DNA from 4 places in the Zhongshania borealis genome. Region 1 is predicted to be linked to each of the others. Evidence: predicted binding sites of a transcription regulator. Region 1 holds the regulator's gene; each other region holds the start of a gene.
What was found. Region 1 encodes sigma-54, which starts transcription at its own class of promoters, with help from an activator protein. Its sites were predicted from a motif close to TGGCACANNNNTTGCNNT; they were not measured.
Positions count from the first base shown of each region.

Region 2: ABD836_RS17340 (LruC domain-containing protein) is a predicted target of sigma-54. The motif match lies at 5,273-5,290, and genes of this name have one in related genera.
Region 3: ABD836_RS17210 (molybdopterin oxidoreductase family protein) is a predicted target of sigma-54. The motif match lies at 4,690-4,707, and genes of this name have one in related genera.
Region 4: ABD836_RS08030 (amidase family protein) is a predicted target of sigma-54. The motif match lies at 2,276-2,293, and genes of this name have one in related genera.

Region 1 covers NZ_BAABDM010000011.1:58,159-65,880, reverse strand. Annotated here, with positions in the region: gene mgtE (magnesium transporter) at 1-1,196, opposite strand, end outside; gene ABD836_RS17750 (HPr family phosphocarrier protein) at 1,306-1,575, opposite strand; gene rapZ (RNase adapter RapZ) at 1,586-2,443, opposite strand; gene ABD836_RS17740 (PTS sugar transporter subunit IIA) at 2,445-2,894, opposite strand; gene hpf (ribosome hibernation-promoting factor, HPF/YfiA family) at 2,928-3,215, opposite strand; gene ABD836_RS17730 (RNA polymerase factor sigma-54) at 3,297-4,793, opposite strand; gene lptB (LPS export ABC transporter ATP-binding protein) at 4,937-5,662, opposite strand; gene lptA (lipopolysaccharide transport periplasmic protein LptA) at 5,665-6,243, opposite strand; gene lptC (LPS export ABC transporter periplasmic protein LptC) at 6,230-6,796, opposite strand; gene ABD836_RS17710 (KdsC family phosphatase) at 6,798-7,319, opposite strand; gene ABD836_RS17705 (KpsF/GutQ family sugar-phosphate isomerase) at 7,336-7,722, opposite strand, start outside.
Region 2 covers NZ_BAABDM010000010.1:93,728-101,449, forward strand. Annotated here, with positions in the region: gene ABD836_RS17315 (LVIVD repeat-containing protein) at 1-919, shown strand, start outside; gene ABD836_RS17320 (hypothetical protein) at 940-2,448, shown strand; gene ABD836_RS17325 (hypothetical protein) at 2,481-3,671, opposite strand; gene ABD836_RS17330 (RDD family protein) at 3,913-4,428, shown strand; gene ABD836_RS17335 (hypothetical protein) at 4,428-5,192, shown strand; gene ABD836_RS17340 (LruC domain-containing protein) at 5,333-7,417, shown strand; gene ABD836_RS17345 (hypothetical protein) at 7,464-7,722, shown strand, end outside.
Region 3 covers NZ_BAABDM010000010.1:57,590-65,311, forward strand. Annotated here, with positions in the region: gene purM (phosphoribosylformylglycinamidine cyclo-ligase) at 1-24, opposite strand, end outside; gene ABD836_RS17190 (DUF2066 domain-containing protein) at 167-1,267, shown strand; gene ABD836_RS17195 (AI-2E family transporter) at 1,264-2,355, shown strand; gene hda (DnaA regulatory inactivator Hda) at 2,355-3,050, shown strand; gene ABD836_RS17205 (OmpA family protein) at 3,292-4,407, shown strand; gene ABD836_RS17210 (molybdopterin oxidoreductase family protein) at 4,822-7,005, shown strand; gene ABD836_RS17215 (DmsC/YnfH family molybdoenzyme membrane anchor subunit) at 7,110-7,722, shown strand, end outside.
Region 4 covers NZ_BAABDM010000002.1:375,597-383,318, forward strand. Annotated here, with positions in the region: gene ABD836_RS08030 (amidase family protein) at 1-2,201, opposite strand, end outside; gene ABD836_RS08035 (DMT family transporter) at 2,635-3,540, shown strand; gene ABD836_RS08040 (YkgJ family cysteine cluster protein) at 3,541-3,885, shown strand; gene ABD836_RS08045 (TPM domain-containing protein) at 3,882-4,496, opposite strand; gene ABD836_RS08050 (TPM domain-containing protein) at 4,555-5,292, opposite strand; gene ABD836_RS08055 (LemA family protein) at 5,292-5,906, opposite strand; gene ABD836_RS08060 (ATP-grasp domain-containing protein) at 6,001-6,831, opposite strand; gene ABD836_RS08065 (DUF4870 family protein) at 7,230-7,595, shown strand.

The sequences.
Region 1 (7,722 bases):
ATCATGGCTGCGGCAATAATACCGCCCATTAAGGGATCGCCAAACCAGATAGTAGTCGCGCCCGCCACTATTAAGGCCCATAGCGCGCCATTTATTGCGCCTACTAATATTTCCCGGTTAATTAGCCAGCGGCTGTTATCTCGACTGATGTGGCCAAGCGCCATACCGCGAATAACCACCGTTAAGGTTTGGGTGCCGGCGACACCGCCCATGCTAGCGACAATAGGCATAAGCACCGCGAGGGCGACGACTTTTTCGATAGTGGCTTCAAATAAATTAATAACCCCTGAGGCAATGAAGGCCGTGAGCAAGTTGATTCCCAGCCAAATTGCCCGTCGTGGCGCTGTGGTGAATACGGCGGCAAAGGTGTCTTCGTCCTCGTCCAAACCGGCCATGCTCATCAGCGAGTGGTCAGATTCTTCACGGATAACGTCAACGACGTCATCGATAGTGATTCGGCCAAGTAGTAGACTATTCTCGCCAACGACGGGTGCTGATACCCAGTCATTACGGGCGAAGAGGGTGGCGACTTCTTTGGAGGACATGTCCGCAGAGATCGGTTCGACCTCGGTGTCCATGATTTCCCTCACCGTCACGCTGGGGTCAGACACCAATAGCTTACGTAGTGACAGTATGCCGATGTATTGATCGTTGCGGTTTACGACAATCAAACTGTCCGTCATCTCTGGCAGGCTTTCGTGGCGTCGTAAATAACGCATCGCGACATCGAGGGTGATGTTTGGCCGCACGGTGATCGTGTCGGTGTTCATCAAGCCGCCGGCAGTGTCCTCGTCGAAGGACAATACGTGTTCTACGCGAAGGCGGTCCTGGTGGTCCATGGACTCGAGGACTTCACGAATAACCCGGTCAGGCAATTGCTGGAGAATATCGGCGATGTCATCGGCTTCGAGGCCTTCGGTGATGGCCGCAACTTCCTCGGCGTCCATCTGCCGCAAAAATTGGCTCTGCACCTCGTCATTGAGATGTTGAAGGATGTCGCCTTCATTTTCAGTGTCGATAAGCTGCCACAAGACACTACGGATCTTATGTGGCGTTGATTCAATGAGGTGAGCGGCGTCTGCGGGGGGCAGGCCGTTTAGCATGCGACGAATTTGCAGGAATCCGCCGGAACCCAAAGCGTCATTGAGGGTTTTGAGTTGGCTCTCGGTTTGTAGTTTGTCTGCAGTCTGGGCCATACCTATCCCTAGCCTGAGCCGTAATGGATTTGTAAGAAGTCTGGGCAATTATCCTTGAAAGCGCGTCGCGCAACAATCCACAGAGTAATCGCGAGTAAAATAAACTTTATTACTCTCCTTCGCCAAAGCGTTGATTTATCAGGTCTTGTATTGCAGCGAGGGCTGCCGTCTCATCACTACCTTCGCAGCGCACCGTAATGTCACTGCCTTTGCTGGCGGCGAGCATCATTACTGACATAATACTTTTTCCGTCGACACTTTTGTCGCCAATAGCAAGCGTGATTTTTGAACTATATGCGCCAGTAGTAGCAACGAGCTTGGCCGCAGCGCGGGCGTGTAACCCCAGTTTGTTGATGATTTTGATTTCTGCTTCGACCATCGTGTCGCCTCTAGTTCTGGAGTTCGCGATGGCGAACTTGGAGGTCTGGGTAGCTACTGCGCATTGCCTCAGCCAAGGATTCAGCCATATATACTGAGCGATGCTGGCCACCGGTGCAACCAATGGCAACCGTGAAATAGCTGCGGTTGCTGGCTTCTATTTTGGGTAACCAAGTTTGCAGATACTGCAAAATGTCGCGGCGCATTAGCTGGACGTCGGCTTGGCCACTAAGGAATTCCTGCACCGCCTGGTCCTTGCCAGTAAGGCTGCGCAAATTTTCTTGCCAGTGCGGGTTAGGTAGCATCCGTAGGTCGTAGACTAGGTCTGCATCGATCGGCAGGCCGCGTTTAAAGCCGAAGGATTTAATTTGCACAGCTAGGCGGCTGGCGTCAACGCCAAGAATGCGGTCGCGAATAGCGGCGCGCAGCTCGTGTACCGTCATATCGCTGCTGTCGATGGCCAGCGAGGCTTCGACCACAATCGGCTCCAGTAACCGTGACTCAAGCTTAATTGCATCGGCCAGTGGCAGGGAGTCAGTTGTTAGCGGGTGGCGACGGCGTGTTTCGCTAAAGCGTTTGATGAGTTTGTCGTCTGCGGCATCGAGAAAAACTATTCGTAGGCGAGCATGTTGCTGAACTTGCTCGCAGAGCCCTTTGAAGCGCGCTAGGCCGTCTTGGGAATTGCGAGCGTCGATACAGACGGCAACTTGCTTGTGTACTTTGAGTGGGCTTTGGGAAAGCTCACGAACCAACTCTGGAAGCAGCGACACGGGAAGATTGTCGATCGCGTAAAAGCCCTCATCCTCGAGTTGGTGGAGCGCAGTACTTTTGCCTGATCCAGAGCGGCCGCTGAGAATGATGAGTTCCATACTAAGCTTGCAGAGCTCGGTCTAGCAGGGCTTGGTCGGAGCTTGCGCTGCGCAGGCCGCTGCGGAATTCTTCTTCATTAAACGCGGTGGCCAGTGCGCCCAACACTTTGAGGTGCTCGTCGTGCGCTTCTGCGGGAACGATAAGTGCAAATACGAGGTCGACGGGTTGGTCGTCAATAGCTTCAAAATCGATAGCTTGGTCGAGTTTGAGTAACATTCCGGTGATGGCGGTGCAGCGGCTGCTGCGGCAGTGCGGGATCGCTACTCCGTGACCAATGCCAGTACTGCCAAGGCGCTCTCTGGCAAGTAATTCATTAAATAATTCATCGGCGTCAAATTCACTGTTGTCAGCGCTAATGCCTGCCGAAATAAATTCGAGAAGTCGTTTTTTGCTCGTAATAGACGCACCGCTATGGGTGCGTCCTAAGGTAAGAATGGAATTGAGTATCATGGTTTCTTGCAACAGTGGGTTAGGTCAGGGGCCTTAGCGGCCCAGGGTTTTTTCTTTGTGCTTTATCAGTTGTCTATCGAGCTTGTCGGTCAAACTGTCGATTGCCGCGTACATATCCTCTGATTCACAAGTGGCAAATAAGTCGGCGCCGGCAACGTGCACAGTGGCTTCGGCTTTTTGGATCAGTTTTTCGACGGACAGAGTGACGTCGGTATTGGTGATGTTGTCAAAATGTCGTTGAAGTTTGCCGAGCTTAGTATTGACGTAATCGCGAAGAGACGGGGTGACGTCAACGTGATGACCACTAACAGTAATCTGCATATTTTGCTCCTTCATCGCTGAAAATAACTAGCGCCTCACGGCGCGTGTATGACGACAATGACCGTAACAGGGGCACTGCCACTATACCAGTCGTTTCCGCTCGTTAGAGGGCGGAATAACCAGTGATTCTCGATATTTTGCAATGGTGCGACGGGCGACTTGTATGCCCTGTTCACCCAGTAAATCGGTGATCTTGCTGTCGCTTAAGGGTTTGCGGGGATTTTCTGCCGCCACCAGTTTTTTGATTAGTGCACGAATGGCCGTAGATGAGCATTCGCCGCCGGTATCGGTAGATACATGGCTTGAAAAAAAGTATTTTAGTTCAAAAATACCGCGTGGCGTGTGCATGTATTTTTGTGTTGTTACGCGGGAAATAGTGGACTCGTGCATACCAACAGCTTCAGCAATATCGTGTAACACCAAGGGTTTCATTGCTTCGTCGCCGTACTCTAGGAAGCCGCGTTGGTATTCGACAATCTTAGTGGCGACTTTCATTAGAGTCTCATTGCGGCTAAGCAGACTTTTAATAAACCAGCGCGCTTCTTGCAAATTGTCGCGAATATAGTCGTTGTCACTGCTATTACTGCTCTTTCTGGCCAGCGCGGCGTAGTGCGCATTAATTTGAATTTTAGGTGCAATGTCGGGATTTAGCTCTACCAGCCAACGATCTTCTTTTTTGCTAACAAACACATCGGGAACAACATATTCGGTGTCGTCGGCACCAATGCTATCGCCGGGCGTTGGGTTGAGAGACTGAACCAGTTTTATAATGTCGCGGAGCTGTTCTTCCTTCAAACGGCAGCGGCGCATTATTTGGTTATAGTCGCGATTACCCAATTGCGCCATATATTGGCTAACAACAAGACGGGCTTCTTCAACTAGCGGTGTGTCTGGTGGTAGTTGCTTGAGTTGAATTAACAGGCATTCTTGCAAATCGCGCGCAGCTACGCCTGGCGGATCAAACTGCTGGATCAGATGTAAAATCGCATTAAATTCTTCGATTTCGATTTCGTCACTGGCAAAACCGTCTACGAGATCTTCGGCGCTTACCGTGAGTCGGCCGTTATCGTCAATGGCGTCGATGATGGCCTCGGCAATCAGTCGATCGATATCGGACAGGCGGCTAAGATTTAACTGCCAGCGCAAGTGGTCTTGTAGAGTATCTGCGCTGGAGTTGCGGTAATCGTTGCTGTAATCACTGTCCTCTGACGCCGAACCGCTGCCAGAACCACTGCTGGTGCCGCTGGACTGATAGACGTCGTCCCACTGGCTATCTACGGGTAAATCGTCGGGGATATCGCTGCGTTCGGCCCACTCAGTATCTGCCTCAGGCTGGGGGGCCTCGGTTTCTTGATCGCTACTTTTTTCGGCTTTCTTAGGTTCGGCAGAGGTGGGCTCGGTATTCACTTCAAAATCATCGCTGTCGTCGCTGATTTCGAGCAGGGGGTTAGAATCTAGTGCCGATTGAATTTCTTGCTGAAGATCGAGGGTGGAAAGTTGTAATAAGCGAATCGCCTGTTGCAGCTGGGGTGTCATTGTCAGGCTTTGACCGACTTTGAGCTGTAGCGATTGTTTCATAGGCAGTGTCTTCTACAACAAGAGAGTGGTAACACGAGCAAGCTGTTTTTGCCCTACCGGCAATAATTATGCCTCTCTCTCAGTGTAGTCGGGACAATCATTGCCTGCAATACCTGTGCCGATTCATTTGTTGGTTGTCGGCGTTATAAGGTGAATTTGTCACCGAGGTATATGTCTCGAACGATCTGATTATTTAGCACGGTATTGGCGTCGCCCTCGGCAACGATACGGCCTTCGCCGACGATATAAGCCTTATCGCATATATCGAGGGTTTCGCGAACATTGTGGTCAGTAATGAGTACGCCAATACCCCGAGCCTGCAAGTGTTTAACGATGTTTTGAATGTCATTTACAGAGATCGGGTCAACGCCGGCAAAGGGCTCATCCAATAGGATAAAACTGGGTTCTGTGGCCAGTGCTCTCGCTATTTCAACCCGGCGTCGTTCGCCGCCAGAAAGTGCCATTCCCATTGAGCTTCGAATATGTGTTATGTGGAATTCTTGCAGTAGCGACTCAAGTTTTTCTTTACGCTGCTTGCGATTGAGGTCGCTACGGGTCTCAAGAATCGCCATGATGTTATCGGCGACGGTTAATTTGCGAAATATTGAGGCCTCTTGTGGCAGATAGCCCACGCCATTTTTCGCGCGTCCGTTAATCGACAGTTTGGTAAGGTCGCGGTCGTCGAGACGTATGGTGCCGCGGTCGGCATTGACGATGCCCACAATCATGTAAAAACAGGTGGTTTTACCCGCGCCATTTGGACCTAGCAAGCCTACAATTTCGCCGCTGCTTATGGTGAGAGAGACATCTTTGATGATTTCGCGACCCTTATAGGCCTTGGCGAGATTACTTGCTTGCAAAACAGGCATGGTTAGCGCAATTCTCCGCTGAGGGCATTGTCTGGGGTCGGCTCACTAGCCTCATTCGCTTTGTTGCTTTCGGGCTGTTCGCTGTCGGGGATGGCTTGCGGTTGCAGCGTCATTTTTACGCGATTTTCTTTTTCGGTGGTGCCGCCGTCGGCGATCACCATTTGCTTGCGACCGCTATAAACCACGCGGTCACCAGAAATTTTGGAACCCTGGTGAGTAATTGACGCATTTTTTTCAAGAAGAATTTCTTCTTGCGCTAGGCTGTATTCAATCCGCTGGGCGCTGGCGATAACAACGCCTTCTTCGGCGCGAGGCTGCTGCTCGAAATAGGCGGGGCTGCCCTCCGCAACGACTTTTTCAACTTTACGATCCGATTCTATGATGGTCAGTTTGTCGGCGCGAATTTTCAGTGAACCTTGGCTCATGCTGACGTTGCCAACATAAACACCTTGGTTGTTCTCGTAAATAGCCCGGTCAGAGCTCAGGTTAATAGCCTGCTTACGATCGTCGGGTAAGCTTAGCGCTGAGCTGCTGATGGCGAACAGAAAGCTAGCTATTAGCGCGGCATTATATGGGGTCATAGTGGCCTTTTACCTGGTCGAGGAGTTCAACGCGTTCATTTTTCATACTGGCTTTAAGGCCAACGGAACGCGTTTTGCCATTGCGTAGCGATAGCGTTAATGGCTGGTCGGTAGTCACTTCGCTGCTATCCAAGTTTATTCTCAGTAATTCGGTACTGATTTGCGCTTGGCGAATTAAATCTTTGACAAGCACGGTGTCGAGTAAGGTCAGCTGTTCGCCGTCTTGAGAGAGCTTTCCTGCCTTGGCGCTGGCAGTCCACGGGCGCTGGTCAGCGATATTGCCGATATAAAATGGGTCTTGCAATGATATTGAGCCGTCGGAAATTAGTCGTTCAGCGCTGCTTGCGCGCCATTTGTAGGCAATTTCACCGTCCCGACTGTACTTAATGCCGTCGACTTGGCTTAAGTGGGAGTCGGCGTCGGGCATTGCCTCAAAGCGCTCGACAATGCTTAATTTGCCGCTTTCACTGTACTGGGTGAGGTAGACCACTGTGCCGGCCATTGCTGTAATGGCCGATAGCACAGAAAATACGGTGAATTTTATTTGTTTCATTTTAGAGGTATTGCTCCAAGGCATTATTGAGCTTGCCCTGCGCTTGCAGAATTAGCTCGCAAACCTCTCGAATAGCGCCACTGCCGCCGGCAGCGCGGGTTTGCCAGTCTGCGTGGCGGGCAACAAATTCATGACCGTTGGCAACGGTAATGCCAAGCCCAGCTTGGCGTATGGCCGATAAGTCCGGAAGGTCGTCGCCGACGTAGGCAATGTCTTTCATTTCGAGGCCGAGGTCGGCTCGCAATTCCTCAAGGGCAACCAGCTTGTCTTCGCGGCCCTGATAGATCAATTCAATTTTTAACTCACCGGCGCGGCGTTTTACCAATTCAGAGCAGCGGCCGGTGATAATAGCTGGCGTTATGCCGGCGTCACGCAATAGTTTGATGCCGAGCCCGTCAAGAATACTGAAGGCCTTCATTTCTTCGCCGCTATTGCCAAAGTACAGGCTGCCATTGGTCAACACGCCGTCGACATCCATCGCCAATAGTTTGATGGTTTTTGCTTTCTCAATCACGCTGTGCATATTTGTGGTGATTTCCCTAGGCAACGCCGGCTTTGAGCAGGTCGTGGGTGTGTATGACGCCAACAGGTTGGCCGCTGTCGTTTACGGCAACCAGTACCGTGATTTTATTGTCTTCCATAATACGCAGCGCTTCGGCAGCCATCATGCCGGGCTTAATGGTACGACAATTGCGGGTCATAATGTCATCGATAGGACATTGGTGTATATCGATACCGCGGTCTATGGCGCGGCGTAAGTCGCCATCGGTGAAAATGCCGGCTAGCACGCCATCTTGGTCAACGACGGTTGTCATCCCCAAGGTTTTACTGCTCATTTCCAGTAGGGCGCCGCTCAGCGCGCTGCCCAAAGTGATTTTGGGGATGCTGTCGCCTGTATGCATTATGCTGTCGATTTTTAATATGAG
Region 2 (7,722 bases), on a different contig from region 1:
CTTCATGGGCCACGCGATGTGTATAACTGACGACGGTTTGACTGCTTACGCCACTAGCTCTGCGCAGAGCAATGCAGTGATTGACTTGACCGACATAGAAAACCCAAGCTTGATTCAGTTGTACTCACCGGCCTCCCATGATTGTGGCTTAAACCCCGAAGGCACCCGGCTATACCAAGCGAATTTTGGTTTTGTGTCGCTGGGGCTGGGGCTGCCCAATGGCCCGGCAGTGGGGCAAAATGGCATGATGATTTTAGACGTCAGCGGATTCCAAGATCGCAGCACGCCGCCGTCACCCTTCATGTTTGGCACGCAACCGCCGCTGGTTGGCTTTTTGGGGTGGAGTAATTTATTGGACGGCGAGGCGCCAAGCGCCGGCTCCCATACCGCGCGCTGGTTTAAAAATGGCGGTCGCACCTATGTTTATTCCAGTGATGAGTGGCCGACGGCGGGTGTCTGTCCTTGGTCGCACAGTCGGATAATTGATGTTACTGATGAGGCGAATCCCGTAAAAGTGTCGGACATCATTCTCGACGTCAATAAATTGGAAAACTGCGCCCAGACTGAAATCGATATCGCAAACTACTCCGCGCATTACGTGGGCTTTGATGATGTCAATAATGCGACCACGTTGTTTATGAGCTATTACACCGGTGGTTTGCGTGTTTGGGATATTCGCGACCCAGCGAATCCATTCGAAATCGCCTATTGGCATCCCGCACCTAATCCCAATACGCCGGCGGTTTTTCTGTCAGAGGGGTTTGGTAGTTCTGGTGATCGCTGGGATTCCGTTGCGACCTATATTCGCTATCGGCCTGAAACCGGTCATATTTGGCTGGCCGCCTATAGCGCGGGCTTTCAGATTCTGGAGTTCACTGCCAGTGCCGGGCCAACTGCACCTAAACCTACCGGGCCTTAAGTGCCGGGACGGTAATAACCATGCTGTTTAAGCGCGGTATAAGTAGGGCTGAAAACAAAACATGGCAGGCCTGGGGGCTCGGGCTGGGTTTGGCAGCTTATACGCTGCCGGGCTGGGGGCATTCCTTCGGAACGCTCTACACCTTGCCGGTGCCGTTCTGGTTATACGCTTGGGGTTGTTCTGCCGCACTATTGCTTTCATTTTTTCTTGTTGCGTATTTTGCTCGGCAACCAAGCCCTGCGCCGCCACCGCCTACGCTCATTCCAAGCGAACAAGACAAAAATCACTTTGTACTCCCTGGTAGCGTAATTTTTATTCTGCGGGTGCTTAGCGTCGGTGCCTTATTACTGTGTGTCGCCAGCGGATTGTGGGGCACGAGCAATGCCTATTTGAATTTTAATATGACCTTTTTTTGGATCATATTTGTTTTAGGTTTTACGTATTTTAGCGCCTTGGTTGGCGATGTATATCCGCTGCTAAACCCATGGCAAACACTGGTTGGGGGCTTGGCTCGGTGTTTGAGGATTGATTTTTCGGGTCGAGTTTCCTGGCCGCAACGCCTAGCATATTGGCCGGCATTACTGCTGTATATCGGGTTTATCTGGCTTGAGCTATTTGGTGAAACCGGGCCACGAGGTTTGGCTTACTGCTTGATCGGCTACGGTCTGTTGAATGTCATCGCTGCGTGGTTATTTGGCCGTGAGGCATGGTTCAAGCGCGGTGAGTTTTTTGGCGTGCTATTTTTCCTCGTGTCGAAAATGGCGCCGATTACCATTTGCTCTGGCGAGGCGCGGCTGCCGCGCGGCGCGGTGCTATTCAGGCGACCGTTTTCGGGTCTTCAAGGTGGCAATGCGGCGTCCATGAGCGAGCTGTTGTTTGTGCTGTTTTTATTGTCTTCAACGGCATTTGACGGTTTGCATCAGACCAATATTTGGGCGAGTGTTTACTGGCAGGATTTCGCGGGTATCTATCGCGACTGGCGTGGCCAAAATATTGTGCAGGCCTATCCCGTACTAAAGACAATGCACGGGGTGTTTGAGTCTGGCGTTTTGTTTTTGTCACCCTTGTTCTATCTGGCGGTGTTTTATTTTTTCCTGGCGATTGTGCGTCGTCTGACTAAATTTCGGGTGCCTTTGCAAACACTGGCTTTGCAATTCACCTACTCGTTGCTGCCGATTGCTTTGGTTTACCACATTACGCATTACTACACCTTGATTGGTAGCCAGGGAGTGATGGTCGTACGGCTTGTTTCGGACCCCTTTGGTAGGGCTTGGAATCTGTTTAATACTGCGCATTGGCGCCCGAGCTCTGTGGCGCCCAATATGGATTGGGTCTGGCATACCCAAGTGGGGTTAATCCTGTTTGGTCATGTGCTGAGTGTCTATCTTGCGCATCAAGAAGCGCAGTCGGTCTTTCCACTGCGTCGTCAGGCAACCCTGAGTCAATTGCCGATGCTGGTTTTGATGATCCTCTTTACTTGCTTTGGCTTGTGGATTTTGGCGCAACCCGTCACCGCCACGCGTTTGTAGTTATTCCGTATTCTGAGCTAGTAAATAGCGGCTTAAAATACCATCCATTGCGGATTGTTCTCATTGCCTAGTTCACCCAAATATTGGCGTTCTAGGAATTTTCCCTGCTCGTTTTTCAGAGGGTCAGTCTCGACCTCTAAATAGAGCGTGAAGGGCACACCGCGATGTAGGCCAGCTTCGCCAAGATGAATAGCGGCTTCATATTGGCGGTGGCCACTCGACATTGATGAGGTGCCCTGGGCATGGCGATAAATTCCCCAGTCGCTAATAGCGTATTTTTTCCAGCGCTCATTGTCATTGTTTGGCGGTTTTCCCTGCCAGCGAAAGTGGGTTTGCCGAATGCTGGTGATGCCTGCGCGCCTGCCGATATGTATGCGCTCATTCACAAGGTTGTCGTTAAGCCCGGCGTGCAAATAAATTCGTAGTTGGTCGTAGCCGCCTTGGCTTGTTTCCCTTGGGGTATCGCAGGCAATAAAAAGCCACTGGCCATCCGTTTTTAGATAGAGGGTGGTGTTGAATTCTTCATCGACAACAATTGGGGTGGCATCGCCCCACTCGCGATCGTCAATGATGCCGTCGAGTGTTGCGTGCTGCACACTGCTGGCGATGCGCAATACCGGTGTATTCGCCGGGGCTATGCGCTGCTGGGCGAGCAAGCTGCGGGCTGTTTTAATTTGTTTCTCTATTTGGCTGTCGTCATAGCTGCTGCTTTTGGCTGAATTTTTTCTGGCGATATACGCACCGCTGTCTAACTTGTCGTGGTACAAAGAATCAAAGGTATCCCTTGCGCCGATCTGCGTGCTGTAATCCTTCGCCTCTACTGAGCGGGGTAGGGAGGCTGCTTTGGAGCGCCCTATAATAGGCGACTCTGTGGCCTTCGCTTGCGCTGGGTGGCTATTGAAAAGCGGAGTGGCGGGGCTGTCTCGAAGCAGAAAATAGTAAGCTAGCGCGCCAAAAATAAGCGTGTCGACCAGAAAAAATAGAACTATGTGAGATTTTTTAATGCTGATTTTTCTAGGTTTTTTGAGACCGGCTTCCTGATGTGATTCTTTAAAATACCAGGGTTTGTCTAACTTTAGTTGCGCTAAGTTCCGGTCGATTGCTGTTTTTGCGTCGACGAGGCTGCAATTTGTCGCTTCCCGGTATAGTTTTATCGCTTCAATGGTTTTTCCGCGAATAAGGGCTTTTTCAATATTGTAGGATTGCAGGGCAGTTAATGGCATTTGGCTATTATCTCCGTAGCACTGTATTCAAATGTCACCGCACATGGCGCGCGTCACTAGGCTAAATCCTGCAGTTTTTGTAGGGATTCAACGTGTACACTGTTGGTTTGCTGGCGGAACAATACACCGGCTTGTGTGTTCTTAGATTCATTGCACTGTATCGTGTTGTCTTTACCTTGAAAACCTTCTCGCCATCTACTTAAGTTTTCCGGCAGAGAACGTCACCGTCTATGGAGTTGTTATGGAAAGTCCCCAACAGAACAGCGGACAATCACTTGAGTATGCCGGGTTTTGGGTGCGCGTCTGGGCGTCTATTATTGATACCGTACTTTTTGGTTTACTGCTTGTTCCCATTTTCGCGCTGACAATGGGCGACGCTCAATGGTCGAGTATTGAACGCGACGGCATGCATGCCTCGACGATGAGCTTTCAAGGCATGGGCATGAGCGGTGGCTTAAGTATGCTGCTCAACTATATTTTGCCTGCGGTAGTTGTTGTTATTTTTTGGGTCTACAAATCGGCAACGCCGGGTAAATTGCTCCTTAAAATTAGTATCGTCGATGCTAAAACCGGTGGTAAACCTTCAACTGCACAGTGGTTGATCCGGTATCTCAGCTATTATATTTCTGCCTTCGTCTTTATGTTGGGCTTTATTTGGGTTGGCCTAGATCGGCGCAAGCAGGGTTGGCACGACAAGCTCGCTAGTACCGTTGTCATTAGCAATAAGGCCAAAGAGCCTGTTCAGTTTCAAGATTGATGAAATTACCTCAAGCAACCAGTTGTAAGCCAGGCGATACACTGGTTTTTAGTGTTGCGGTGAATGGCTATCATTGGCGCTATCGCCGCCTGCTCCGTACGCAAAAGCAGTATGCTGACCGTCATGGTTATACCCATGTTGTTATTGATCGCCCCTTGTTCAGTATGCTCGGCAATGAAACCGCATGGCTTAAACTGTCTGTTGCGCTGCGGGCGCTGGAGTCCGGATACCAGCGTGTATTTTATATCGATGCAGATGCTGAGGTCCGGGAAACAACGCCGGCGCTAGAAGCAATTGTTGAAGCAGATAAAAGCATCTATGCTGCGCGGGGTTACAGTGATCGTATCAATTCCGGGGTGTTGTTGTTTGTTAATACGCCGGCTTCACGCGCTTTTCTTGACAAAGTAATCGACAATATCGATACCCCGCTACCGCTTGAAGATGACGTTGGTTGGGGAGAAAACGGCCATATTATTCATTTTCTCCGCAATGAAGCCGCGTTTTGTGAGTTGCCGGCGAGCTGGAACAATAACCACTCACCAGATTTAAACGACTATATTCGTCACTATAGTGCAGGTCCACTTCGTGAATATTATTCTCCTGCTTGGCAAGACCGGGTGGCCTTTATTGGTTTGAGCTGGCCTGCTCGCCTGCTTCGGGCGATTCATCGTCTTGCCTCGCCTGCGCCCCAAGTGTCTTCAGTGTTACCCATTTTAACTGCTCGCACAGTGAAGCGATTTCGCAATTTGCAATATAGGGTGTGACGCGAGGCAATTCGATTTTCAAAATGCGAATAAGCCGCGATTGAATTGCATATCTAATTGATTATAAAGGATATTATTTTTGGCATGGTGTCTGCAATGTTGGTGGTAATTATTTAATTCCACCCGTACAGGCACATAACATGAAATTTAAACTCACTGCTCTAGCCGCTCTTAGCCTCGCCAGCACTCAAGTATTCTCTGCGCCATTTACTCAATGCCCAAGCGAAGGATTTTTGGTCCAAGATAAAGTAGCTCGCCTCTATTCTGTAAACCTTGCAGGTAGTTTTCAGCGCGAGATTGCGCCGAGTGGATGGACCTCGGCAAAGCTGAATGCCCTCGCATTTAATACTTTTGATAATTACCTTTACGCCTATGACTATGCCCTTGGCGACATTGTCAAAATCGGTGAAGACTTCAATGTTCAAGGTATTGGTGCAGAACTTGGCGGTATGTCGTTTTATGTCGGTGATATTTCGACTGACCAAAACCTTATGTATCTCTATCGCAAGGGCAGCGGTATTTACCGTGTTTCTCTTGATGACTCTGACCCGGACTTTGCTAAAGCAGAGTTAGTTGAAAACTCACAAAGTTTCGCTCCTGCCATTTTCGACATGGCATTTCACCCCTACGATGGCAAAGCCTACGCTGTTGATCGCAATGGTGTACTGCTGCAGATCGATGTTGAAACGCCTGAAAATAGTATTGAACTGGGCAACGTAGGGCAGTCTGGTACTTTTGGTGCTGCCTATTTTGACGCATCGGGCTACCTCTATATTTCAAGTAACAGTGATGGCTATGTCTATCAGATCGATGTTGCGGCTTCAGTGCCAACGGCAACGCTTTTCTTTAAAGGGCCTGCTAGCAGCAATAATGACGGCGCGCGTTGTGCCTTTGCACCATTAAGTTCTACGGAAACGGCGGCGACTGACTTCGGTCGCGCACCTGACAGCTATGGCACTACCCTAGCTGAAAATGGTGCGCGTCACGGTGCGGCAAATCCTGAATTGTATTTGGGTGACATCGTTAGTTATGAAGCCGATGCGCATTTAGTGGTAGTCGATTCGTCTAATGATAATGATGGTGTGCAGCTGCTAACCGACCTCCAGCTGGGTCAGAAAGCACTGTTGCAACTTACCGCGAGTAATACTGGATTTGTGTCTGCCTGGATCGATTTGGACGGTAATGGCGAATTTGACACCGATGAAGTACTCATCAGTGATTTGGCGGTGGCTTCGGGGGTTAATCGTACCGCCATCGCAATCCCTAATAGTGCGGTAGCGGGTGAAACATGGATGCGCGTGCGCTTCAGCTCAGGCGAAAGTCTGGCCCCCACCGGTGGTGCAGCCGATGGCGAAGTCGAAGACTACCCAGTAACTATCGCGGTGGGCGGCACGACTGAGCTGTACTATCCCCGCAAAGACACCTACGCGACCATCGCCTTTGAAGACAACTGGCCGCTAACCGGCGACTACGATATGAATGATGTTGTTATTCGCTATAGGTTAAGCCAAACCACCACTGATGATCAGTTGAACGCGATAAAACTAGAGGGTGAAGTCGTTGCGATGGGTGGCAGCTACCATAATGGCTTTGCTTTGCGGCTGTCGGGGCTTGATCGCAATATGATTGACGAAGCGAATATCGCCTACACGATTAATGGCGCTGATCCCGGCTTTTCACCGCTTGAGGCGGACCGTCAGGAAGCGATTATCATTGTTGCTGAAGACTTGTACGACTACGTAACTCCTGGTGAAGAGTGCAAGTATTACCGCACCGAGGCCGGCTGCGGTTCGTCAATACAAATGACTTTTTCCATTACCGTTCCTGTCGTTGCCGGGGTGAGCGCCACAGAGCTGGGCGAGTTTCCTCTCGATCCCTTTATTTTTGCAACGCCTGGTTTTGAGCGCAGCTATATCTTTGGTGAGGCTCCAGGTCGTCGCTTTGAAATACACCTAAAAAACCAAGCGCCGACAGAGGCGTTTCAGATGAGCTTCTTCGGACGTGGTGAAGACAGCTCCGTGCCGGCCAATGGTGAGTACTTTGCCAATACTAACGGGATGCCTTGGGCTCTAAACATTCCCTACGAGTGGCAGCACCCGCTCGAATATATGGACATCACCTATGCCTATCCCAAATTTCACGAGCACGTTCGTTCGAAAGGCACCACTAATCTGGACTGGTATTTAGAGACTGAAGGTCTGGCTCGCAATATTTTTTCTAACTAAACTAAATAGACACCGCGTTATAAAACACGTGAAAGGGAATCTTAAAATGAAATTAGTGCATATTACATCGATTTTAATGACTACTAGCGTTCTTGTGGCCTGTGGTGGCGGGGGCGGCGGAGGTAGTGAATCAGCCGACACTGCAAATGCTGCGGGGGGGAATTCGGCGCAGCAAACAGTTACCGAAACGCCAGTAGTCGCTGAGCCAGTAATACAGCAGGGTGACGTCACTACCGCAGAATTACTTGTTGATCGGGCCTATACGCTCAAACAGGAGTTCCCTTTGGCGATCGACGTGACACCGA
Region 3 (7,722 bases), on a different contig from region 1:
GCTGGGCTTACTGGTGTCAGTCATAGTCGTTGGCTGTCCTCTAAGAGGGCGCCATTCTAGCTTGATTAGGACATTAATTCAGTAGCAAAAACGCGACTTTTTGCCACTACTCACGACGATCTCGCGGCGGCTTGCTACAATAGCAGCTCGAGACAGGGAAAAGGGCATGAAACAAGTGAAGCAAATAATCAGGGTGTCGGTCGTATTTTTGCTATTGGCGACAGCTGGGGCCAGTGTGGCGGTGGCTGATACAGTGGCAAATTTATATGATGAACAGCTGGTGGTAGAGTCTCAATCGCCGCAAACCCTCAAAAAAGCCGCAGCTGAAGCGCTCGCCCGCGTGTTCGTGAGGGTCTCAGGCCGCGGTGATATTACGGGTAACCCTTCATTGAATGAGGTTCTGACTCGGCCTGAACCCCTAATTACGCAGTATCGCTACCAGCGCAGTAAGGATGAGAACGGCGAAGATATACTGCAGCTAAATCTTAGTTTCTCTCCTATGCAGGTGAACTCCGAACTGCAGTCTGCAGGTTTGCCAGTCTGGTCAGCTAACCGGCCAACGGTATTGGTGTGGTTGGTGGCAGATACCACCGATGGGCGCCAATTTGTTGGTACGGATAGCCAGGCTGAGCTGTATCGTGATTTAAAAGCGGCGGCTCAACGCCGTGGCTTGGCATTGCAGATGCCGCTATTTGATTTAGCGGATTCAACGAATTTGACGGTGGATCAGCTTTGGACGATGTCGGTGGCGGATGTGCGCCTAGCATCGCAGCGTTATTCGGCGCCATTTGTATTGATGGGCCGGGCTTCGCAGTTTTCGACTGGGCAGTGGGTGGCGAGCTGGCAGGTGTTGCAAGGCGAAGACAGGGTAGCGTTAGAAAGTGATGGTTTGGATGGTAAAGAGTTGCTGGCGGCCCCGATTAATGCGCTCGCAGACCTTCAAGCAGCAAAATATTCAGTGGTTGCGAGTGGAGCAAGTAGTAGTGCGAATAGTTTAATCCACGTTAGCGGGATTGCTAACTTTGCTGCCTACGCGGATATGGTTACTTATTTAGAGGGCTTGGCGGTGGTGCAGCACGCCAATACCATTTGGCTGTCAGATAATGAGTTGATTTTGGAGTTGGTTTTAAATGACGACATGGAAAAAGTTAAGCGTTTCCTTAGTCTTGATGGTCGTCTATTAGAGGAGGCGTATGCCGGAATGTCGGCTAGCGCTGCAACGCAGTCTGTACGCGGTTACTATCGCTGGTCAGGTAGAGCTTTGTGAATACCCTGCCTAAGCCTGTGTGGGTGATGATATCACTTGCGCTAATTGTGCTGGTGATCCACATGCTGGCGCCCATACTAATGCCATTTCTACTTGCTGCAGTACTTGCTTATATGGGCGATCCCCTTGCTGATCGGCTAGAAGCGCGGGGTATGGCGCGAACTTGGGCTGTGGTAACGGTATTCGCATGCCTAAGTCTCTGCGGCTTCCTTTTACTTGTTATTACTTTGCCGTTGTTGATTGAGCAGTTGCAGCTGTTGATGGAGCGTTTATACGACGGTCTGCGCTGGCTGCAATCCACAGCTTTGCCGAAACTGCGGGGTTATTTGGATTTGCCGGAACAAACGGAGCCTATGGATGCTGCTCGGAGCGCGATAAGTCAGCACTGGCAGAGTGCGGGGGGTATCCTTTTCTACCTTTGGGATAAAGTCAGTGGCTCTAGTCTCGTCCTCGTCGCGTGGCTGGCCAATATTACCTTGGTGCCGGTCGTGACGTTTTATTTGCTGCGCGATTGGGATGTTTTGATGGCAGCTATCCGTAATTTGTTGCCGCGTTCAATAGAGGCGCGCACGGTACTTATTGCTCAGCAGTGTGATGAAATTCTCGGTGCCTTTGCGCGGGGGCAACTATTGGTCATGTTAGCGTTGGCCGCCGTGTATACCGTGGGGCTTTGGGTCGTGGGTTTAGATCTGGCGTTGGTGCTGGGTATAGCGGCGGGTTTAGCGAGTATTGTGCCGTACCTCGGTGTTATTGTCGGTATTGCTGCGGCGGGTACGGCTGCGTTTTTTCAGTTTGATGGCTTGTGGCCACTTGCGGGCGTGGCGGCGGTATTTGGCGTAGGACAATTATTAGAGTCAATGCTATTAACGCCGATGTTGGTTGGTGAAAAGATAGGCTTGCATCCGGTGGTGGTTATTTTCGCCATCTTGGCGGGTGGTCAATTGTTTGGTTTTGTCGGCATATTGCTGGCACTGCCGTTTGCTGCGGTAATTAAAGTGATGATTAATCACTTGCACGACGAGTATAAATTAAGTGGTTTTTATGGTGCAGTGCCCGCCGCGCCGGAAGTGTCGGAGAGCGATGATTGATGGCTAGCCCGCAATTGCCGCTAGCGCTGAAGCTGGACAGCGACGCGACCTTCGATAATTTTTACATCACTGGCGACCACCAGCTGTTGGTTAATCAATTGCGCGAGCAGGCAATGGCGCAGGGTGAACAATGGATTTACCTTAGCGGCGGCGTCGGTCGCAGTCATCTTCTGCAAGCATGCTGTCATTTGGCTAGCGCGAGCGGCTTGTATGCTCGTTATATTCCGCTGGCCGATGTGGTGGATTACGAGCCAGAGGCATTGCTTGAAGGGTCTGAATTTTTGGATTTGCTGTGTTTAGATGATCTTGATGCCGTGGCTGGACAGGCAAGCTGGGAGCGCGCGCTGTTCAATTGCTACAATCAAATGCTCGCAACCGGCGCCAGAATGCTTGTGGCATCGGCTAAACCGCTAACTCAGCAGGGTATTGTGCTTGCCGACTTGCATTCACGCTTGCAAAGCTTCAGTGTGTATCTGCTTCGAGATTCGGATGAAACTGCCAGACTTGCGGCATTTCAGCTGCGCGCTAGGCTGCGAGGTATGACAATACCGGATGCGGTTGTTGAATATATTTATATGCGCTGTCAGCGAGACCTTGCGAGTTTGTTCGGTATATTGAATACTCTGGATCAGGTTAGCTTAGTCGAGCAGAGGAGGTTGACTATCCCGTTTGTAAAGAAAGTGATGGGATGGTAGATCTTTTTTTTTAAAACATTTGGTATTAGCGCCAAATGAGACTATTTTTACCGTGTGCATGGGAACTTGCTCGCGCGTAAGCGTTCGGAGTGCTGATTTTCAAAGTGCATTGCTCGTCGTGCTACGTGGTAAAATTACACAAAATCACACGTGCACCGGGCAATGCTCGTGTTATTCTGAGCAAATGGCGTGCTTTCACGGCATAGCAAAGGAATTTTCTAAAAAAATGAAGGGGAGTGTTATGCGTAAATTTCTATTGGGTGCAGCCATTGCAAGTTGCATGGTGCCATCAATGGCGTCTGCGGCTGAAGAAGGTACTTGGTATTTAAACCCTGCTATTGGTTATCAGGTATTTGACGGCTCGCGTGACTTGACTAGCACCGAAGTCGCATTATTTGGCGCAGAATACGTGCTAAGTAAAGACTGGGGTGTTGAATTGCGCGGCTTGTACAGTGTTGCGGCAAGTGACCGTAATATTCGCGCTCAAGATCAAAAAATTCTTGGTAGCAGCATTGATATGCTTCGCTACTTTAGCCTTGGTGGTCAGAATGCAAAATTCACTCCTTACCTCGCAGCAGGTATGGGCGTGATCGAAGCTGATTATGAAAGCGGCCGCTACGACAGCCAGACTCAGTTGAATGCTGGTGGTGGTGTACGTTATACCATTGACGAAAAATGGTCTGTTCGTGCTGATACGCGCTTAGTGTACGGTACTGACCACGAAACTCAGGACGGCAATGCGTCAATTGGTTTGAGCTATGCCTTTGGCGGTTCACCTGCTCCTGCCCCAGCACCCATGCCAGTATCTAACGACTCTGATGCAGATGGCGTAGTAGATGGCGTTGATCAGTGCTCTGGCACACCTGCTGGAGTTGCCGTAGATGCAAAAGGTTGTGCATTGGATAAAGACGGTGACGGTGTACCAAATTACCGTGACAAGTGTCCAAACACACCTGCAGGTCGTCAGGTTGATAAATTCGGTTGTAAGTTTGTTATTAAACACTCCGAAAGCATTAAACTGGAAATTAACTTCCCGAACAACTCAGACGCGATTCCTGTTGCCTATGCGGCAGAGCTGAAAAAGGTTGCTGCGTTTATGACTAAGTTTAGTGGTGTTAAAGCAGTTGTTGAAGGTCACGCCGATAGCAATGGTGCCGCCGCTTATAACAAGCAGTTGTCACAGCGTCGTGCAGACTCTGTTCGCAAAGCGCTGATTCGCGATTACAACATCGCAGAGAATCGCTTGAGTGCAGTTGGTTACGGTGAAGAGCGTCCGATTGCCGATAACAAAACGTCAGAAGGCCGTCGTGCTAACCGTCGTGTTGTAGCGGTAATCCAGGCTGAAGTTACTGAATAATCTTCGGTAAGTTCACTGTGAAAAGGGGCCTTCGGGCCCCTTTTTTTGTGAGGAATAATTGGTGTATCACTTATCTGGGTGAATCAGTAGCTCGTTGCCTCCCTTCACTACCCCTCCTTATAGGCAATATTTTTCGCGCCTGGGCTAGATCGTAAATCCCTATTTTTGGTTAATTTTGTATACTTTAGTTAGCATTTTTCAGTGCTATAGCTGCTGTACCTCTGGCGGCGTTAGTGGTTGAATCTGCCGCAAATCCCCTTCCTTGGTAAGTCTGAATTTAACTGGCATGGTTCTTGTAGAACCTAGTTAGATAAGGCCGAAAACAGCTTATAAATCACCATAATGGTGCACATGGCGGCGGCTTGTAATTGACCGTGCGCTCCACTTTGGTGCTGCGGTGAGAGGGAGGTGTAAATGATCTTTGGCCGTAAAAACCGGAAACCAATTACAATTGTTGACAAGAAAGTTGTCGATTGGAAGTACGCGGTATGTGGTTATTGCTCTACAGGGTGCTCAATTGAAGTCGGTTTAAATGCCCAAGGTAAACCTGTAACTAGTCGCGGTAAGGGCAATGCACCCGTAAACCAGGGAAAATTATGTATAAAAGGGATTTTTGAACATGAGTTGAGCGATAGCGCCGGACGCGGTGTGGAGCCACTCATTCGCAATAAGATATATGACACGTTTCAGCCCACTAGCTGGGATGCTGCGCTGGACAAAACTGCCGCCGAGTTCGTACGAATTCAGGAAAAATATGGTCGCGATAGTGTCGCGGTTGTATCTACTGGCCAATTATTGACCGAGGAGTTCTATACCCTAGGCAAATTGGTGCGGGGTGTAATTGGTACGAATAACTACGACGGCAATACGACACTGTGTATGGCCTCAGCCGTTTCTGGTTACAAGCGATCATTTGGTGCCGACGGCCCGCCAGGCTGCTATGACGATTTTGAAGATACCCACTGTTTAATGGCCTTTGGCTCAAATTTGCCTGAACAGCACCCTATTATTTATTGGCGTCTGAAAGAAGCGCTAGAAAAGCGTAAATTTCCGCTAATCGTGATTGATCCTCGCGTCACGATGTTTGCACAATTTGCAGATATCCACTTACCCATTACGCCGGGAACCGATTTAGTCTTATTGAATGCCTTTGCCCACGTGATTTTGGCGGAAGGGCTGCAAGATCAGGCTTATATTGAGGCGCACTGCAATGGTTTTGAGGAGCTGAAAGCAACCGTTGCTAAATACGATCCCGTTACCGCCTCGCGGATTTGTGGCATTGATGCCGACATGATTAAGAACGTGGCCAGAATTTACGCGAAGGCGCCGTCAGCGATGAGTATCTGGACCATGGGGATCAATCAAAGCACCCATGGTACTGACGGTGTCTGTGGCATCAATAATCTGAATTTAATTACCGGCAATATTGGTATTCCCGGTGGCACAAGTTTGTCGATTACTGGCCAGTGTAATGCCATGGGTACCCGGGAGTGGTCATCATGTTCTGGTTTGCCGGGCTATCGGGCATTGGAAAAACAGGAACATCGAGATGAAGTCGCTAAGTTCTGGGGCGTGGATGAGAGCTTTTTTCCCGCCAAGCGCGGACTTCAGCAAACGGACATCTTTCCCGCGATTGAGTCTGGCGAGATCAAAGCCTTGTGGATCGTCGCGACCAATCCACTAACATCAATGCCCAACCAGCCGCGTATTAAGAAAGCCTTGGAAAAACTTGAATTTATGGTGGTGCAAGACGGCTACAAAGATTGCGAAACCGTTAATTTTGCGCATGTGTATTTACCTGCGGCAGTTTGGGGCGAGAAAGAGGGTGTGCTTACCAATACTGAGCGTAGAGTTAATCTAGTGCGCAAATTCGTTGAGCCACCGGGTAATGCCAAGGCGGACTACTGGATATTTAATGAGCTGGCAAAGCGCTTTGAGCGTGGTCGGGCAATGACATTTCCGGAAAGTAGTTCTGATATCTTTGACGAAATGAAGCAGCTGTCTAAGGGGGCGACGCGCAATCTTGATATTTCCGGCATGAGTCACGACCTGATAGAGGCGCAGCGCGGTATACAGTGGCCGATGCGTGAAGGCGACGACACGGGTAATGCACGCTTGTATAGCGACGGCGTATTCCCGTCGCCAAATGGCAAGGCGAATTTGTTAGCCATGGATTATATCGAAGACAATGAAGTGCCCGATGACAGCTATCCATTCTGGCTGAACAGTGGGCGCGTTATTGAGCATTTTCACACTCGCACCAAGACCGGAAAAATCGGCAATTTGAATAAATTTAGTCCTACGCCATATATGGAAATGAACCCCGACTCAGCGCGGGAGCAGGGCGTTAAACATCAGAGCTACGTGCGTTTGGTGTCTAAGCGTGGCGACGCGGTGGTGATGGTGCAGCTCACTCAGCGTGTACCTCACAATATGGTTTTTATCCCGATGCACTACCACGACTGCGTGAATCGCCTGTCGCTTGGTCTCCTCGATCCTTATTCGCGTCAGCCAGCGTTTAAACAGTGCGCGGTGCGAATTGAGCAAATCGATCAGAAAGAAGCTGGGCGACTTAACGTTGAGCGCCGAGCGTATTAATTGGCGCGAAATCGATTCGCGCAGAACACCTTGAAGTTTAGTTGATGAGTTTTCAGAGCGGCCTAGCAATGCAGTTGTAGGGCGTTCTCCAAAGGGTCTTATATATGTGGAAAGTTAGAGACGATGAACCCAGTTATGCTTTTCTTAAGGAGCCGACAGCGCCAGAGGTAAATTACTACGAGGCGCCCATCGATCTTATTGCGCGCACTGGCGGTGCGTTGCCCGCGGGCCGGGAAATGTTTATTAACGAAGAGCCGGGGGTGGGGAATAACCCCAACCGAAATAAGCAACACGCTTTTCATTTTACTGCAGACAATTGTATCGGCTGTCATGCTTGTGAAGCCGCGTGCAGTGAGAAAAACGACAACCCTGCACATATTAGCTTTCGTTCAGTTGGCTATGTTGAGGGTGGCACCTATCCTGACTTTAAGCGCATGAACATCTCCATGGCCTGTAATCACTGTGACGACCCGGTGTGTTTGAAAGGCTGCCCGACCCGTGCTTACACCAAACATGTGGAATACGGAGCGGTACTGCAGGACCCTGAAACCTGTTTTGGTTGCGGTTATTGCACCTGGGTTTGTCCCTACAATGCACCTCAGCTCGACCCGATTAAAGGACAAGTATCCAAGTGCAATATGTGTGTTGACCGCTTGGAAGTGAATTTAAAGCCAGCTTGCGTTTCTGCTTGTTTGGGTAACGCGCTCAATTTTGGCG
Region 4 (7,722 bases), on a different contig from region 1:
GCCCCTGCTTCACGCAAGCCATGAACAGAATTGGCATCAACACCTGCCTGGTGTCCTAGCATAGAGTAGGAACCTTGCGTTGATGGGTAATCAAAGGTGTCGTAGTTGTCCTTTAGCAACACCGGCATACAGTGCAGGTAGCGATCGCCAATACCACCATCGCTCGCATACAGCTCATCTAAAGCCGCTGCTTGCTCAAGGGCATTGGGCATAATCGCCAGCACGCCAAAAATGGGTAGGCCGCCATTGGGTTGTGGATTGTCGTTATAGGCAAGGATACGGTCGATGTACATCTGGGTGATATCAACACAGCTTAAAGCTTCGCCGTTTTCATTCACTTGCACGCCGGCCAAAGCCTCGTGGACATCGGCTGTGGTTGCTTCTACTAAATGAAACAAGTCATCGCGAACACCGTCGTTGTCATCGTCAATATCTTCATTATCACCAATACCATCGCCATCAGCGTCGGCAGTCTCGGTGCTGTCATTGGGGAAGGCATCGCTGTTGTCACCAACGCCGTCCCCGTCAGAGTCTTTGGTTTCTGACGCATCTTCAGGAAAAGCGTCGGCGTTGTCGCCCACACCGTCACCATCCGTATCGCTAGTCTCAGTTGAATCGGTCGGGAAAGCGTCTTGGCTATCTGATACGCCGTCGCTATCAGAGTCAGCGAGTAGAGGATCGGTGCTGAGTGCCTGTTCATCAGCGTCGCTTAGACCGTCATTGTCATCATCTTCGTCGGCGTTGTTGCCAGTACCATCGCCGTCAGTATCGACCGATTCAGAGTCGTCTTCCGGGAAAGCGTCACTGTTGTCGCCAACGCCGTCACTGTCAGTATCTTTGGTCTCAGTTGAATCATTAGGGAAAGCGTCGCTATTGTCGCCAACGCCATCGGAATCCGTGTCTACTGACTCAGAAGAATCGGTCGGGAAAGTGTCTTGGCTGTCTGAAACGCCGTCGCTATCTGTGTCGGCGATTAGCGGATCGGTGCCGAGAGTTTGCTCATCGGCGTCGCTTAGGCCATCGTTGTCGTCGTCGCTGTCAGCATTATTGCCGATGCCGTCACTGTCGGTATCGATCGTTTCGCTAGAGTCAGTCGGGAAGGCATCCTGGCTATCTGAAACACCGTCGCTATCAGAGTCAGCGCGCAGCGGGTCAGTGCCGAGAGCCTGCTCGTCAGAATCGCTTAAGCCATCGTTGTCGTCATCGTCGTCACTGTTGTTACCAATACCATCCCCATCGCTGTCTACTGATTCAGAGTCATCTAAAGGAAAGGCATCGTCACCGTCAGACACACCGTCTGAATCGCTATCAGCAAGCAGCGGATTAGAGCCGTTGTCGACTTCATCGCTATCGAGAACACCATCGTTGTCGTCGTCCAGATCACAGGCGTCACCACGGGTGTCGCTGTCGGTATCTAGCTGATTGGCATTCGCGTCGGCGGGGCAGTTATCCACGCCATTTTTAATGCCGTCGTCATCGCTATCTTGTTCAGCCTCCGCAAGCGCGCAACCCTCGGCGTCTACATCTAGTCCCGCTGGGGTATCTGGGCAAGCATCTACCGCGTCATTTATGCCGTCATTATCTGTGTCCGCGCCACCATCAAAGTCAAAGGAACCGTCGGACAAATCCTTGCGCGTTTTAGCTAAGTGCTCGTCTGCCGCGATTGCAGAGATTAAAGTGCGATCATCATTATTTGCTTCTTGTGCAAATGCACTGGCGCTGGATGAGTCAAAGTCTGCAGGGTCGACATCAAAGTCGGCAAGTGCCATGTCGAGTGAAAGAGTTTTATCAATCACCAGTGAAGATAGGCTAATACCGTTGTCTGGGTTGCTGTCTTCATCAAGGGTCAGCAGAACGCGGGCAATATTGGTTTTGGCGTTTTCTGAGCCGATGAGATCGTCTAAGGTTATAAACTCGCTGCCAAGGGCTTCACCTATTTTCAGTGATCCTAGGAAGAATGAAACCGTTTGCCCTTCCAAATAATCAAAATTACCGCCGATGTCTGTGAGGGGAAGATTTGCATCAGCGGTCGAATTTGGTGCAAGGGCATAAAAGATGCCCTTAACTGGTGAGTCAATAAGCTGGCCAGTGGTCGCCTCGCCATAATCTATGCTTCCGTCTGGGGAAGAACTTCCGCCACTACTGCCACCACAGGCGGTCAAAAAAATACTTAAGCTACTAACAACTAAGATATGGCGCATTAATCTACTCCGTTACAACAAGATACGGTGACGCAAGTCGGTGAGAACAGACATTAAAGTCTATAAGTTACATCTAAGCAGGTTTTGTGCCATAGCGCCGCTACACAGCGGTATCGCGATAATACGATTAACCTTGCCGTATATTGGCTTTGTCAGCTTTTACTGGAATATTGGCTGGTAAGGGCTTGCAGAATGCAGCGCTGAAATCACAACGCAGATACAGATACCGTTCGGTATAAAACAGACAACGCACCGGTGTTGAATTAGGCTTCCGCAGCCCACTAAGTGATTGCCTCTGGGACAGTTCAACCGCAAAGCGGCTGCAGGTTATCTACCTCTTCCAAATAGTTATTTTACGAACACTTAGGCGCAAAGCATTTCCAGTGGCGAGCTGGTAAACTGCTTCGCCAAACAACGCTTAGCTTGGCAGATCATGGCTCCCTTGTTCCGTAATCCTTTTATTCTTTTATGTATCGTCGCTTTGCTTTGGGGTGGCAATGCCGTGGCCGGTAAATTAGCGGTGGGTCATGTGTCGCCAATGCTGTTAACGTCGCTGCGTTGGCTGTTTGCCTGCTTGTTTATTGTGCCTTTTGCGTGGCGCGACGCTAAGCGCGAATGGGCTGTTATTTGCGAACACCGGCTTAAATTGTTTTTGTTGGCGGCTTTGGGTTTCACGGCCTTTAATGCGCTGTTTTATTGGGCCTTAAATTACACCAGCGCGATCAATGTGACCATTGAGCAGTCTGCGATGCCCTTGGTGGTGTTTTTGGGCAATTTTCTGTGGTTTGGTTTACGGCCGGTAAAATTGCAATTGCTTGGCTTTAGTTTGACCTTGTGTGGGGTCCTCATTACGGTTGCCCACGGCCAGTTGTCGAGTTTGCTAAGTTTAGATTTAAATCGCGGTGACGCGCTTATGTTAATGGCCACGGTGCTCTACGGTGGTTATACCGTGGCATTGCGATATCGGCCACCGCTACATTGGCGCAGCATGATAATGATGTTAGCTTTGTTTGCCTTTGTATCATCGCTACCTTTTAGCGCCTATGAGTATTGGGCAGGCCATGCGGTGTTACCCGACGCCCGAGGTTTTGGCGTGGTCTTGTATATTGCGATATTTCCCTCACTCATCGCGCAATCCCTATATATGCGCGGCGTAGATTTGATCGGCGGAAATCGTGCAAATTTATTTATTAATTTGGTGCCTGTGTTTGGCTCACTGCTTGCCGTTTTAATTCTGGCAGAGGAATTTAAGACCTACCACTTTCTTGCTTTAAGCCTCGTGGTGGGTGGTATCTTGCTGGCCGAGCAGGGCGTTAGACGATCTACAGGCCGTGCATAAATGGCCTTATTCACTTACAAAGAGACATTGGGTATTAAGAATTTAAGCACACACACTATCGCCAGTGACGCGACTTCTGACCCGACAATAAGTTGTTCTAGCTGCAAGGCATCGTGTTGTCGTTTAGAAGTGATGTTAATAACCGAGACCGGCGTGCCTGAGCAATATATTCAGCGTGACGAGTGGGGTGGTGAGGTAATGGCGCGGCTAGACGACGGCTGGTGTGCGGCCTTGGACCGACACACCATGTTGTGCTCTATCTATGAAAACAGGCCGTTCATTTGTCGAGAATTTGCCACCGGCTCCTACGAGTGTTTAAACGAGCGTGAACCGATCGACGCCTAAAGTATAACTAAGTGATTGGGCAGCTCATTCTTTTTGCTCGTCGCGGGAATCTGGCGCTGTAGTTCTACACCGCAGGCCTCTATGCATTCCACAAATCCCTTGGCAACATCGCCACGGCGAACCTGTTCGGTAAACTGCTTAACAATACTTTCCCAATAGCTGTCGGGTATCCGCGATGAGATACCGCGATCGACCAATATTTCGACATAACGCTCGGCTTCGGACACAAAAATTAATATCCCGGTTTCGCCGTTGGTGTGGTGTAGATTTTGTTCCAAAAATTGCCGGCGCGCCAAATTACTTGCCCGCCAGTAGCGAACCTGCCGGGGAATAAGCCGGTACTGTAGCGCCGGTATTTGAAACAGCAGCGCAAGGCCAATAAACAAAACCCACTGACTCAGAATAAGTTGATGTGGGCTCAGCCACTCTGGGTAGTAGTTGATTGCGCCGGGCACTAACAGACCAATAAGGCTGGCCCACAGCAGTGGAATATAACGGTAATCGTCGGCCTGCCGGGCCAGCACGGTGACCAGCTCGGCATCGGTATTGTTCTCGACACGCTGGATCGCATCGGTGAGTAACTGCTGTTCTTGGGTATTAATTAGCGACATAGTGAATTCCGTATTAGCTCTCGAGTTTCAGTATCTTGGCCTGGGATCGATTAGGGCTTTACCAGCCACCCGATGCACCGCCGCCGCCAAAGCCGCCGCCACCGCCGCCGAAGCCGCCACCTCCAAAACCACCGCCGCCAAAGCCGCCACCGCGACCACCTAATGCTGCGCCGAGTAAGGCGCCACCCAGAAAACCACGACTACCGCGGCCGCCGCTCATCATCATAAAGAGAATAACCAGCAACAGCAGGCCACCCAGTTTTGGCGGCGATTTTTTCCCGCTTTGCTGGGCTTTCGGAATTGCCGGGGTTTTGCCGTCAATAATAAGCACCATGGCCTCAACCGCGGCCTTTACGCCGCCGTCAAAGTCGCCGCTTTTAAATGCCGGGGTTAAAATTTGCTGAATAATTTGCGCGCTGCGCGCATCGGTCAACAAGCCCTCTAAGCCGTAACCAACTTCAATGCGCATCTTGCGTTCTTTCATCGCAATAATCAGCAGGGCGCCATTATTGGTATCTTTTTGACCAATGCCCCAGTGGCGGCCCAATTGAAAGCCGTAGTCGCTAATTTCATAACCCTGTAAGTCGGGCAGGGTAACAACCACAATCTGATTGCCAGTGCGTTGCTCCTGCGCGGCCAGCTGTTGATTCAGGTTTTGCTCGGTGGCGGCAGACAGCAGCTTGGCATTGTCGACCACACGGCCACTAAGCTTGGGAAATTCCGGCTCGGCGGCGAGGGCAGACAGGCTGAACAGCAGGCTGCATACGAGTATTAAAGGCGTTAGAAATAAGCGCATTAAAAGTTAACCTGGGGCGCTTCTTCCGCCTTCGGTGCGGTGGCTTTAAAGGTTTCACGCTCTTTTAGCTCGCTGTACATCATGCTGTGCCAGATTTTGCCGGGAAAAGTGCGAATCTCGGTGTTGTAACGGCCTACCGCCAGAATAAAGTCGCGGCGGGCAACGCTAATGCGATTCTCGGTGCCTTCCAGCTGCGACTGCAGCGCCAAGAAGTTCTGGTTGGATTTTAAATCGGGGTAGCGTTCCTGAACCATCATCAAGCGGCTTAGCGCGCCGCTGAGTTTGGCCTGGGCCGCCTCAAACTGCTGCAGTTTCTCTGGGTTATCTAAAATGCTGGCATCAACCTGCATGGAGGTTGCCTTGGATCGAGCCTCAATCACGGCAGTGAGGGTTTCCTGCTCCTGTGCGGCAAAGCCTTTCACGGTAGAGACTAAATTGGGGATAAGATCGGCACGGCGTTGATACTGATTTTCAACCTGCGCCCAAGCGGCTTTGGCCTCTTCGTCTAAGCGGGGAATATTGTTAATACCACAGCCGCTGAGTAGTAGGCTGGCAAAGAGCAATATAAGCAGTGCGTGACTGCGGCGGGCAAAGGACGATGTAGCTGCTTGCATGATTCAGGCCTCAAGGAACGAACAAGCCCTCATGGTAACACTGTCGACGCACACCTGCAGAGAGCGGCATTTGCCCAACGCTGCAGGGAGTGTATTACGCCACGCGGCGCAGACGCTTTCTGCCAGTGGCGGGCGCTTTGGGGAAGTTCGGCGCCGTTGGCTCCTGCTTGCGCAGTAAATAATCGATGATCGCTTCGCGAATCTTTTGCTCGCCGCCCTCTATGCCCTGATTGCCAAACAGGCGATTAAACTCAAACACATAGGGGTGGTCGCCAACCATGGCAATATCAAAACCGGCGTGGTCAATGTCCAGCGTTTGCGCTAAGTGCAGGGCCAGATTCACCGCTTGCGCGGGCACCGCGCTTTGCTCAATCACACCGCCTTTGGCGACATTATTATAAAATCCTTGGTCCGATTGCAGTCGCCAGTAAGCGCTCACTACCGTGTCGCCGATAATAACAACGCGAATGTCACGGTTTATGGGCAAGTATTCCTGCACATACAAAACATCGGTCTTTTCCAAATACGCGCGCCACTCGGCGCGGTTTTTTATCAACCAAACACCGCTGCCCTGAGACGCCTTGGGAAGCTTAGCAACGAAGGGCAGAAGCATAAGCTCCCACAACGCCTCCGCGTTACTGGGCGTATTGGCCCGAATCTCGGTATGGGGCGTATTCGCTGGCGCGACCATCTCAAAGGCGCGAGTCATCTCAATTTTATTGTGGCCAAGCAGGTAACTGGCTTGGCTGGGGAATACCCGCGCTTTAAGGCCGTAAATCAAGGCGTTGAGCTGCCAGTACTCGGGGTATAAAACCCAATCGGCGGCACTAATCTCGTCGCGATGCTTAAAAATCTGCTCGGGTTTTAACTGCTTAGTGTCGTTAAAGCCAAGGGTGCGAAAAATATCGAATGAAATCCATGCCATGATTGACTACAGAAAATTGAGGAGCGCCTTTATACGGTCTAAATGCATATTCGACAATATGCCCAAATTGGCATTTATTGGCTTTGCCGCAGGGGGTGACCAAAAACTCGCTGTGCGAGTCACCATAGCGATGGCCAGACACCTAAGTCTCGTCATTGTAAGTGTCACGTATCGTCTTCTGAACTCCCGTACCGTCATTCTGAACTTGATTCAGAATCCGCATACCACCGACGTAATTCATACCCCCATATTAGATCTTAGATCAAGCTTGTTATCTCAAAGAATATCGATCAATAAATGGTGAAAATACTGGCTTTCCATTAACAAGCTGGCCATTATTTATAGGGGACGTAAACCCCCTAAAGCCCACCCCATCACTGACCCTAAAAGGAGTATTTATGTCAGAGGATTCCGTACCAACCGTTTCAGTCGAGCTATCAGACTACGATAAAGCCGCTAAACAAAATGCTATTATTGCCTACGCCTTAATGTTGTCTGGATTCTTTTTTGGTCTTACATGGCTCATTGGCGGTATTTGGGCAATGATCAAAAAGGCAGATGCGCAAGGCACAATATTTGAAGACCATTATTCAAATGCCATCAAAACCTTTTGGATCGGGCTCTGCCTCACCATTCTAGGTGGCATTTTAGTCATGGTGGGCGTAGGTGTGATCATTTTAATAGCCACAGCAATCTGGACGCTCTACAAATTAATTAAAGGCTTGGCTCGGATTACATCAAATAAATCTTACGCCAATACCTAGCCTGTCTACGCATAGGGGCGCTCCGCCCCTTTTCCTCAGAAATTTCTAAAAAAGGAAATATGATCAGGAGAAACGAATGTTTAGCAGAGATATAGGGAAGTCGTCTTCATTTGTCCGGCACTCGCGA